Regions from separate parts of the Brucella sp. NBRC 12950 genome, predicted to be linked through region 2. Evidence: riboswitches for the same ligand, from Rfam matches in the RefSeq annotation. Region 2 holds a riboswitch; each other region holds the start of a gene.

Region 1 (2,200 bases), on a different contig from region 2:
ATAACGACGGCGATCAAGCTTCGCTGCCACGATCATCGATGGGTTGGATTTCGCAATTGTTTCCCAACCGACAGTTGGCCACTCTTCTTCACTCTCGATCACATTCTTGATGCCAAGCGCGGAAAGGATATAGGCGGGAGCACCAAATTTCCCGGCCGCATACGGATCGGCATCGATCTGCGTACTGGAGAACCAGACCATCGCGGAAAGCGTACCATTGGTGGAACCAATTTTCTCACGCGCAGCAGCTTCACGAGCCTTTAAGTCCGCAACGAGCTTTTCACCGCGATCCTGCACGTTGAAGATCTCGGCAAGTTCAGTGATTTCCTGATAGACAATTTCCATCTTGAAAGGTGCCGTGCGGACGCCATCGCCGCCGCCGGAATTATCCTTGCCTACACAATCGGACGGTGAGGTGTAGGTTGGAATACCCAGTTCTTCAAATTGCTCAGGCTTACCGACAATGCCCATCGGGCCAACGTGCCACTGAAAATCAGCCGTGACGATTTCAGGCTTTTCCGCCAACACACTTTCAAAGCTTGGGTCGTTGTCCGCAAGGCGCTTGACCTTTGCATTAACTTCTTCGAAACCCTTCAGAACAGGGCCAAACCAGACCGCAGTACCGACAACTTTATCGCCAAGACCGAGGCTGTAAAGAATTTCTGCACTGCTCTGACCAACGGCCACAGCGCGCGTTGGTGCCTGTTTGAACGTAACATCGCGACCGCAATTTTTCAGCGTCAGCGGATACTGAGTTTCAGCAGCTTGTGCAGCAAAGCTACTCGCAAGAATAGCAACTGCTGAGAAGGCAACGCGAAACGACGTCTTGCCGATAAAGTTCATTTAAAACCCCGAAATGATAAGAGAGAAAGCCGTATCAAACGGCGGAAGCGATCCGGCGCGTAAAGAAGACGGACATATCCGGGGACATGAATGACGATGGGAGGCAACGTCCTGCGACGCTTAATGCTGTCATAACCAACTCTCCTGCACCGGGCATCCCCGCCCGTGACAATGGACTACGTTAGACGGCAGGTCTCCTGGCTCACAGATACTCACTGTTCATCTGCCTTCCCGAGCTGTTTGGAACAGTCTCAGTGACATGACGCTTTGAGGCATCACAAGGATGAACGGCAATCCGCTTACAGTTGCGGGGGCAGCCACGGTCTCGGTCCCTTTTGGGTCGTCCTCACCGTGTTCCCTATTAATCCCCTTCACTCTCGGTCGGGGAACCGTCGTAATTGTATTACATCGCGCTGATATAAGCGTCAAGCGAGCTGGCTCGCTTATTCAGCCCTATAAACTCGCCACATAAGACTTTTTGCTAATACGATACTGTAAGTAAAAACAAGTGATGCTGCTTGCTGGTATATTGTAATTCTCTCCTGTAGTCTCCAGATCAGTAGTCTCTGCTTGGGAAGCAGGGGTTTTTGAGGAGGGCTGTCGCAAAGGCAGCAGCAAAATGCACGCAAGTGCATTCAGGGAGGATTTATGCGTAAATGGATTCTGGCCATTTCGTCGGTGGCAGCGCTTGCAATGGCGGGTGCAGCTTCGGCTGAAGATTACAAGGTATTGGCGCCAGCAGCACCAGGCGGTGGCTGGGACCAGACAGCACGCACCATGCAGAACGTGCTTCAGGATGAAAAGATTTCCGGCAGCGTTCAGGTCATTAATGTTCCGGGTGCAGGTGGCACTATTGGCCTGGCGCAGTTCGTCAACCAGAATAAGGGCGACCCGAGCCAGCTCATCGTTGGCGGCTATGTCATGGTCGGTGCGATCCTGACCAACAATTCGCCCGTCAATCTCGACGCGATTACACCAATTGCCCGCCTCACCGGCGAATATGAAGCCATTGTCGTTCCGGCATCGTCCGACATTCAGAACCTCGGCGATCTTGTTGCCAAGCTCAAGGCTGATCCGGGCTCCGTTTCCTGGGGCGGCGGCTCGGCAGGTGGTACGGACCACATCACAGCTGGTCTTTTTGCCAAGGCCGCAGGCGTTGACCCAACCAAAGTCAACTACATTGCCTTTTCCGGTGGTGGCGAAGCGCTCGCTGCAATTCTTGGCAATCAGGTAACAGTCGGCATTTCCGGCTACGGCGAATTTGACCCACAGATCAAGGCTGGCACGCTTCGCATTATCGGTATTTCCAGCGATGAACGCGTTGAAGGCATCGACGCCCCGACCTTTAAAGAAGGTG
Region 2 (2,200 bases):
AGAAAGCCAAATCGAGACTTGTATCGGCTGTTGCTTGCCAGTTCAGACCAATCTCATACGAGCGGGATTTTTCCGGCTGCAGATCGGCATTCGCAAAGCCGGGATAGTAAAGCTCATTAAAGGTCGGCGCACGGAAGCCCGTGCCAAACGAAGAACGCAGCACGAGATCCGGCAGAATTTCGTAGCTCGCGCCGAGATTATACGTGACCACGTCACCAAACTGCTCATTATAATCGTAGCGCACACCGCCATCAAAGCGCAGCGCATCATATTCGAGCGAGTATTGCCCGAATACCGCAGCCAGATCACGACTGGTTTTGGCATATTCGGTCGTAGCGCTGACTTCCTCGCGGTAAGCTTCAACGCCACCGGTCAACACATGCGAAACATTGCCCGTTTCAAACTGCTTTTCCGTCGAAGCAAAGATGCCGTAACGCTTGGTTTCAAACAGATCAGACCCGCTAACACCCTTACGGAAATTTCGACTGCGATCGAGACCAGAGCTGAACTCGATCGTCGAAGACCAGTCAGCGGTGTGATCGATACGCGCACCCAGCTTGCCACTAAATGCTGTTGTGTACGCTTCATTAGCAGACGGTGCTTTGGCATCATATTGATTGCGGCCGCGGCTCAGGAGGCCATCAGTATAAATCTTCCCCCAATCAAAATCCTTCGACAGCGAGAAGTTAAACGAACCCTGTAGAAAACCATCACGATCAGGCTCATAGCCAAAAGAATCTGGTGTCGTAAAATTATATCCCTGTGTGCCTGTGACAGCGGCACCAAAGGCGTAATCAATGCCGTCCTTGCTGCGTCCCTGAAGCGAACCGGACGCATAACCGCCCCATGGATGCGTAACCCCCGTTGTCAGACTTCCGCAGTAGGAGCGCTCCCCGCAGGCTCCACCCTGCTTTGTGATGATATTAATCACACCACCCATCGCATCCGCACCATATTGCGAGGAATGCGCGCCTTTCGCGATTTCAATACGATCAATTGAACTCAGTGGAATATTGGAAAGCGCTGTTGCTCCGGTCGTTGCTGATGCGGTTCGCACACCATTGACGAGAACAACCGTCTGTTTTGACGACATACCGCGAATGTAGAGATTGGAAGACGATCCCTGCCCGCCATTGGTGGTAATCGAAATTCCCGGATAGTACTGAAGAAGCGATTGCAAATCAGGCGCTGCTGATCGGTCGATTTCCTCCCGATCAATGACCGTGACGGACGATGTGGAACGTTGCAACGATGTTGCACGCCTCAACGGTGTGACGACAATCGTATCAAGCACAACTCCATCCTGCACGCTTGCCTTCGTCTGAGCGAATACGTCGAGCGGCGTAACCACCAGAACGGTGGATGTGAGATATGCCGATAGTTTGAGAATATGCATTATTTCTACTTCCTGCGTGCAAGCCTTGCTTCACCGCAGGTGTCAGAAATCAGGGCGGAAGCGCCTTGTCTTTGTCCCACGGCAACATTTCACAATGTCACCGCTACGGACGGCCGCGACTGGACACCCCTCGTGTCAGCCATGGGTGACTGGATACGGCAGGTCTCCTGACTTCCGGGTCTTCATCGGTCCTCCGCCTTCCCGAACGTGAATATTCAGTGGCTATGATCGCAACTTACGATCATGGGAGGATGACTCGCCGGTCACAGTTGCGGGGGCAGTCTCGGTCTCAGCTCTTCAAATGAGCCTCACCGTGTTCCCTTTTCATCCATCCTTGCGGACAGAACCGTTTCCTGTGGCGAGCGATAGCAAGGGGATGGCAGATTATCAACTGCAACAATGTGCCCCATCTGAATCACATTCAGAGCCAAGTGATTCAGATGGTTGAATTGTATGGATTTTTCATCTCAGGAAGTCGCGGAAACGACGCAGTGCAAAGAAGAAAAGAACACTTCCGATTACAATCATGGCCAGCAATTGTGGCCACACGACACTCAATCCCGCACCGCGGAACAGCACCGATTGCGCGAGCATCACGAAATGCGTGTTGGGTGCCGCCAGCATGATATTCTGAATAATTTCCGGCATACTTTCGCGCGGCGTTGTACCGCCCGAGAGAACCTGTAACGGAAGCAGAACCAGCATCAGGAGAAGTCCGAACTGAGGCATAGAACCAGCAATCGTTGCTAGGAAGATGCCAAGGCTCGTTGTCGCGAAAAGCTGTAATGCAGCACCCGCCAAAAA
Region 3 (2,200 bases), on a different contig from region 2:
TGTTTCCAGCCTCTCGGCCTTTCGTGTACGGGAAGAGCCAGATTTGCCTTCATCAATTAGAGACGATCGGGCTCGATATCAACGTGCTTTCTAAGGCACGGTAGTGAAAATCGAGCCGGTTAGCTTATTGTGCTGCCGCAGCTAGGAAACCGCAAAGTCCTTTGCGCGCCACCGACGTGCTCATCGTCTGCCCCACTTTGAGTGTGAAGATAGCGTCAACGCGTATGCCCTTGCCCTGCTTACGAGCGGTCACGCGCAAGGTCTGCATGCGACCCGATCCAGATCCATCTTGAAAGGCGTCAATGGACGAGAGCTGCTTGTTGATCGTGATGCCAGAAAAGCCGTCGGCTGCGATGGCTTGTGCCATACGCTGCAAGGCATCCGACGATTTGATACCAGTAAAGCTTTGTGTCGCGCGATAGACAGTCGGAGTTAAGAGCGGAACTCCCTCTGACTTAAAGCTTTGCTCACACGTAGCAGCAAAGCCCCCACCGGTTGCCATAAGGGTCAACAGACCCGTAATCAGAAACATTCGCATTCAAACTTCCTCCAAATAGACCGAAACCCCACCGTTGGTGACGATCACAACAGCATGCAGATCAAAAATACAATAAGCGCGTCGTCAAAATAGCGTTGATAATCTTCGCTTATACGATCGCGATTTGGGCGTACGGAGAAGACAGCGGTGGATGTTTCCAATTTTTCGCGGAATCGGCCTGAGATTAGCGACGAATGTTAGAATCGAGAGGCCGGATCTCCACACGGCAATGCTGGTAATCGATCCTTCCAGGAGCAATGAAAGGAACTAGCGGTCAAGCAGATGAGCATTCTGCCAGGAACAGCTTGGCCCTGCAGTTTGCGACTTAAAGATATAAACATTTCTTTATGTGCTATTGACATTTTGCGTCCGATACAGGAAAGTTACTTGGCCTAGGTTCTCCGGTCGTCTCTTAGATGTGCCGGGGCTAAGAGGGAAGTTGGTGCCCCAGACTATTGGGAAAGCCGACGCTGCCCCCGCAACTGTAAGCGGCAAGCTGATGTCCAGAATGTCACTGGGGTTCTCCCTGGGAAGACGGAGAGAAGCAATGACCCGCGAGCCAGGAGACCTGCCTTCGCAAAGTAACGTCCACGGGCGGGGTGTCCCGGTGTGCCGTAGCGAAGGCCGCGTAGCGGTCCCTATTGCTATGAGTTCGCTGACCCATGCCCCCAACTTTTTGGGGTGAGTCATGTCTCAAACCGCAATTCCGGTCGCCGCGAGCGGCGAGCCATATGTTAATCGTCAACCGATCACGAGGCGTGACGATTTCACGTTTCATCTAAATTTCCATCGTTTTGATGAGAACTATCTGCCCTCAACCAACACGCGTGTAACGACCAACTTTGCAAATTTAGCCAGGGGGAGGAACCGCCAGGAGAACCTTCGTAACGCGCTGAGAATGATTGATAATCGGTTCAACGCTCTGGCGCATTGGGATAATACCGATGGCAATCGCTATAGGGTTGAACTCGAAATCATCTCGGTCGAGATGAATATTGATGCGGAAGGCAACTCGGATGCTTTCCCCCTGATAGAGATATTGAAAGCCAATATCGTTGATCAAAAGACTGGCGAACGGATCGAAGGCATTGTTGGAAACAACTTCTCTTCTTATGTTCGAGATTACGACTTTAGCGTCGTTCTGCCCGAATATAACAAGGGGCGCTCCACGTTCAGCATTCCAGATGACTTCGGCGACCTGCATGGAAAGCTATTCAAATGTTTCCTCAAGTCGAATGCTTACGAAGAACATTTTCGAAAGCCACCCGTGATCTGCTTAAGTGCATCCAGCAGTAAAACATATCACCGGACTGGTAATTACCATCCGGTGCTGGGTGTAGAGTATCGTCAAAGTGAATTATCTTTGACTGATCAATATTTTCAAAAAATGGGGTTGCGGGTCCGCTTCTTCATGCCGCCCAACAGTGTTGCGCCATTCGCCTTCTATTTTGTTGGCGACCTCCTTGATGACTATACCAATCTTGAGCTTATCGGCACAATCAGTACGATGGAGACTTTTCAGAAGATCTATCGGCCCGAGATTTACAATGCCAATTCGGTAGCTGGGGCTTGCTTTCGGCCAAGCCTTGAACATGAGGACTACTCACTGACACGTGTTGTCTATGATCGCGAAGAGCGAAGCCGATTGGCTGTTGAGCAGGG
Region 4 (2,200 bases), on a different contig from region 2:
TTCTGGATCTGTTTGATCGGTGCACCGGATTCACGAATATTGGTCAGGCTCAGTGCCACACCACCGCCGCGCTTTGAAAGCTGCAAGGCGGAATTGATGGAGCGACCAATCGATTCCATGTTGTCTTCAACGCGCAACAGGAAACACGAGACCAGTTCGCCACGCTGCTTTTTGCCTGCATTGAGGAAGGTTGGTGTTGCCGGTTGATAACGGCCCGCAATGATTTCATCGACCATTTCGCGTGCGTGCTGTTCATTACCACGCGCAAGCGCAAGCGCCACCATGCAAACACGGTCTTCGTAGCGTTCGAGATAGCGCTTACCGTCGAAGGTTTTCAGCGTATAGCTGGTATAATATTTGAACGCGCCGAGGAAGGTCGGAAAACGGAATTTCTTATCATAGGCATGATCGAAAAGATCGCGCACGAAATTGAAGGAATACTGATCCAGTACTTCCTGTTCGTAATAGCCTTCATCGACCAGATAATCGAGCTTCTCACGCAGATTGTGGAAGAAAACCGTGTTCTGGTTGACGTGCTGCAGGAAATATTGCTGTGCCGCCTGCCGATCGCGATGCAGCTGAATCTTTCCCTCGTCATCATAGAGGTTCAGCATCGCATTGAGCGCGTGATAATCAAGCGAGGTCTCAGCAAGCTTCTGTGGCTTGCTACCCGATGCAGCACCCGTTGCCGCAGATGGCTCCTGCTTTTCCGATGAGGCGACCGTCTCGCGCTCACGGGTCAAGGTTGTGTCTGCCGTGTCCAAAATCGTTCCATCCCGTCTTTAACATTGCCAAGATCTTCGTCGGTTCCCAGCAACTCGAAACGATAGAGATAGGGAACCTGACACTTGGCAGAAATGATGTTGCCTGCGAGGCCAAAGGCCTCTCCGAAATTGCTGTTTCCAGCGGCAATGACGCCGCGAATGAGGGATCGGTTATCCGCATCATTGAGAAAGCGGATGACCGGTTTGGGAACAGCGCCTTTCGCGCCGCCGCCGCCATAGGTTGGCGTTACGAGCACAAAAGGCTCGTTGACCCGCAACAGGCCAGCATTGTCTTCGTAGCTTTCCAACGGAATACGCTTTGAACGCATTCCCAAACGCAGCACAAAGCGATGCGTGTTTTCCGATCGGCTGGAAAAATAGACGATCTGGCCCATCACAAACCCCGGCAGTAGACCGGCATTACGCCAGCGAGCTGATCATATCCGGACGGAAACCCGCCCAATGGGATTCACCCGCAACAACAACCGGCACCTGACGGTATCCGAGGCCCTGAACGAGATCATAAGCATCAGCATCGGCAGAAATGTCGATGACATCATATTCAATGCCCTGACGGTCGAGCGCGCGGGTGGTTGCGGTACACTGGACGCAGGCGGGCTTGCTATAGACGGTAACGTTCATTTTTTCCTCACTGGGGATGGAGCATTTCCAGCACTTCCGCAAAAGCATCTGGCGTTGGAGAATGCGTATAGACAGATGTTTTTATCCACTGCGCCTCAGGCAAATGAAGACGCAACAAGGCATTCGCACATGGCAAAATGTGCGTGAAAAGCAACGAAAACTGAGAGGCTCAACGCGCTTTCAGAGCGCGAATCCTTCAAACTAACCCGTAAAGGGCGGACCTGAACTGTTTGGTCTTGAATTACTCGACATGCTTGTCACCCCGAAGCTTATGAGAGGGATATACGGGGCACCAAAAAGACATGGCATTACAATGCCACAACTTATCGCGCGCCAACCGGACACCCCGCCCGTGGACGTTCTTGTTCAAGGCAGGTCTCCTGGCTCACGACTCAACGCCCGCATCCGTCTTCCCGGCCTGCGCCAGTGACATCTGGATATGAGCTCGCCGCTTACAGTTGCGGGGGCAGCTACGGCTTAACAACATCCATCATGGATACCGCGCACCGTATTCCCATCTTCGCTTTTGATCCTCACGAATCGCAAGAACCTTGAACACAAGATATAGTAGCTGAAGTTAAAAAGTCGTCAATGGATAGACAGATCAAAAAAACTAAATCTAACCTTTGTTTCGTCCAGCCTGTGAATAGCAGGGATATGTAGCCGACTATTCCACAGGCGTAATCGCTTTGGGACGAAACTCGGACTTTATGGCTTTTAAAGCCATGCGGTCCACTATATGTGGTGCCAAAAGTTTCAACCAGCGCCCCAAACGCATTTGACGCGTCATCAAA

The links. A riboswitch is a leader RNA that binds a small molecule or an ion and turns the genes downstream of it on or off. The one in region 2 is predicted to bind cobalamin.
Region 1: linked by a shared signal. The riboswitch ahead of QSJ70_RS04310 (ABC transporter substrate-binding protein) and the one ahead of QSJ70_RS01545 (TonB-dependent receptor domain-containing protein) in region 2 are both predicted to bind cobalamin.
Region 3: linked by a shared signal. The riboswitch ahead of QSJ70_RS22270 (DUF1852 domain-containing protein) and the one ahead of QSJ70_RS01545 (TonB-dependent receptor domain-containing protein) in region 2 are both predicted to bind cobalamin.
Region 4: linked by a shared signal. The riboswitch ahead of nrdH (glutaredoxin-like protein NrdH) and the one ahead of QSJ70_RS01545 (TonB-dependent receptor domain-containing protein) in region 2 are both predicted to bind cobalamin.

Annotation. Positions count from the first base shown of each region.
Region 1 covers NZ_BSQC01000002.1:283,268-285,467, reverse strand. The annotation lists gene QSJ70_RS04310 (ABC transporter substrate-binding protein) at 1-843, opposite strand, end outside; cobalamin riboswitch at 1,014-1,252, opposite strand; gene QSJ70_RS04305 (Bug family tripartite tricarboxylate transporter substrate binding protein) at 1,492-2,200, shown strand, end outside.
Region 2 covers NZ_BSQC01000001.1:329,268-331,467, reverse strand. The annotation lists gene QSJ70_RS01545 (TonB-dependent receptor domain-containing protein) at 1-1,396, opposite strand, end outside; cobalamin riboswitch at 1,537-1,762, opposite strand; gene QSJ70_RS01540 (ABC transporter permease) at 1,859-2,200, opposite strand, start outside.
Region 3 covers NZ_BSQC01000015.1:89,066-91,265, forward strand. The annotation lists gene QSJ70_RS22265 (hypothetical protein) at 125-538, opposite strand; cobalamin riboswitch at 916-1,128, shown strand; gene QSJ70_RS22270 (DUF1852 domain-containing protein) at 1,227-2,200, shown strand, end outside.
Region 4 covers NZ_BSQC01000011.1:189,995-192,194, forward strand. The annotation lists gene nrdE (class 1b ribonucleoside-diphosphate reductase subunit alpha) at 1-764, opposite strand, end outside; gene nrdI (class Ib ribonucleoside-diphosphate reductase assembly flavoprotein NrdI) at 740-1,159, opposite strand; gene nrdH (glutaredoxin-like protein NrdH) at 1,185-1,406, opposite strand; cobalamin riboswitch at 1,760-1,975, opposite strand; gene QSJ70_RS18930 (SDR family oxidoreductase) at 2,074-2,200, opposite strand, start outside.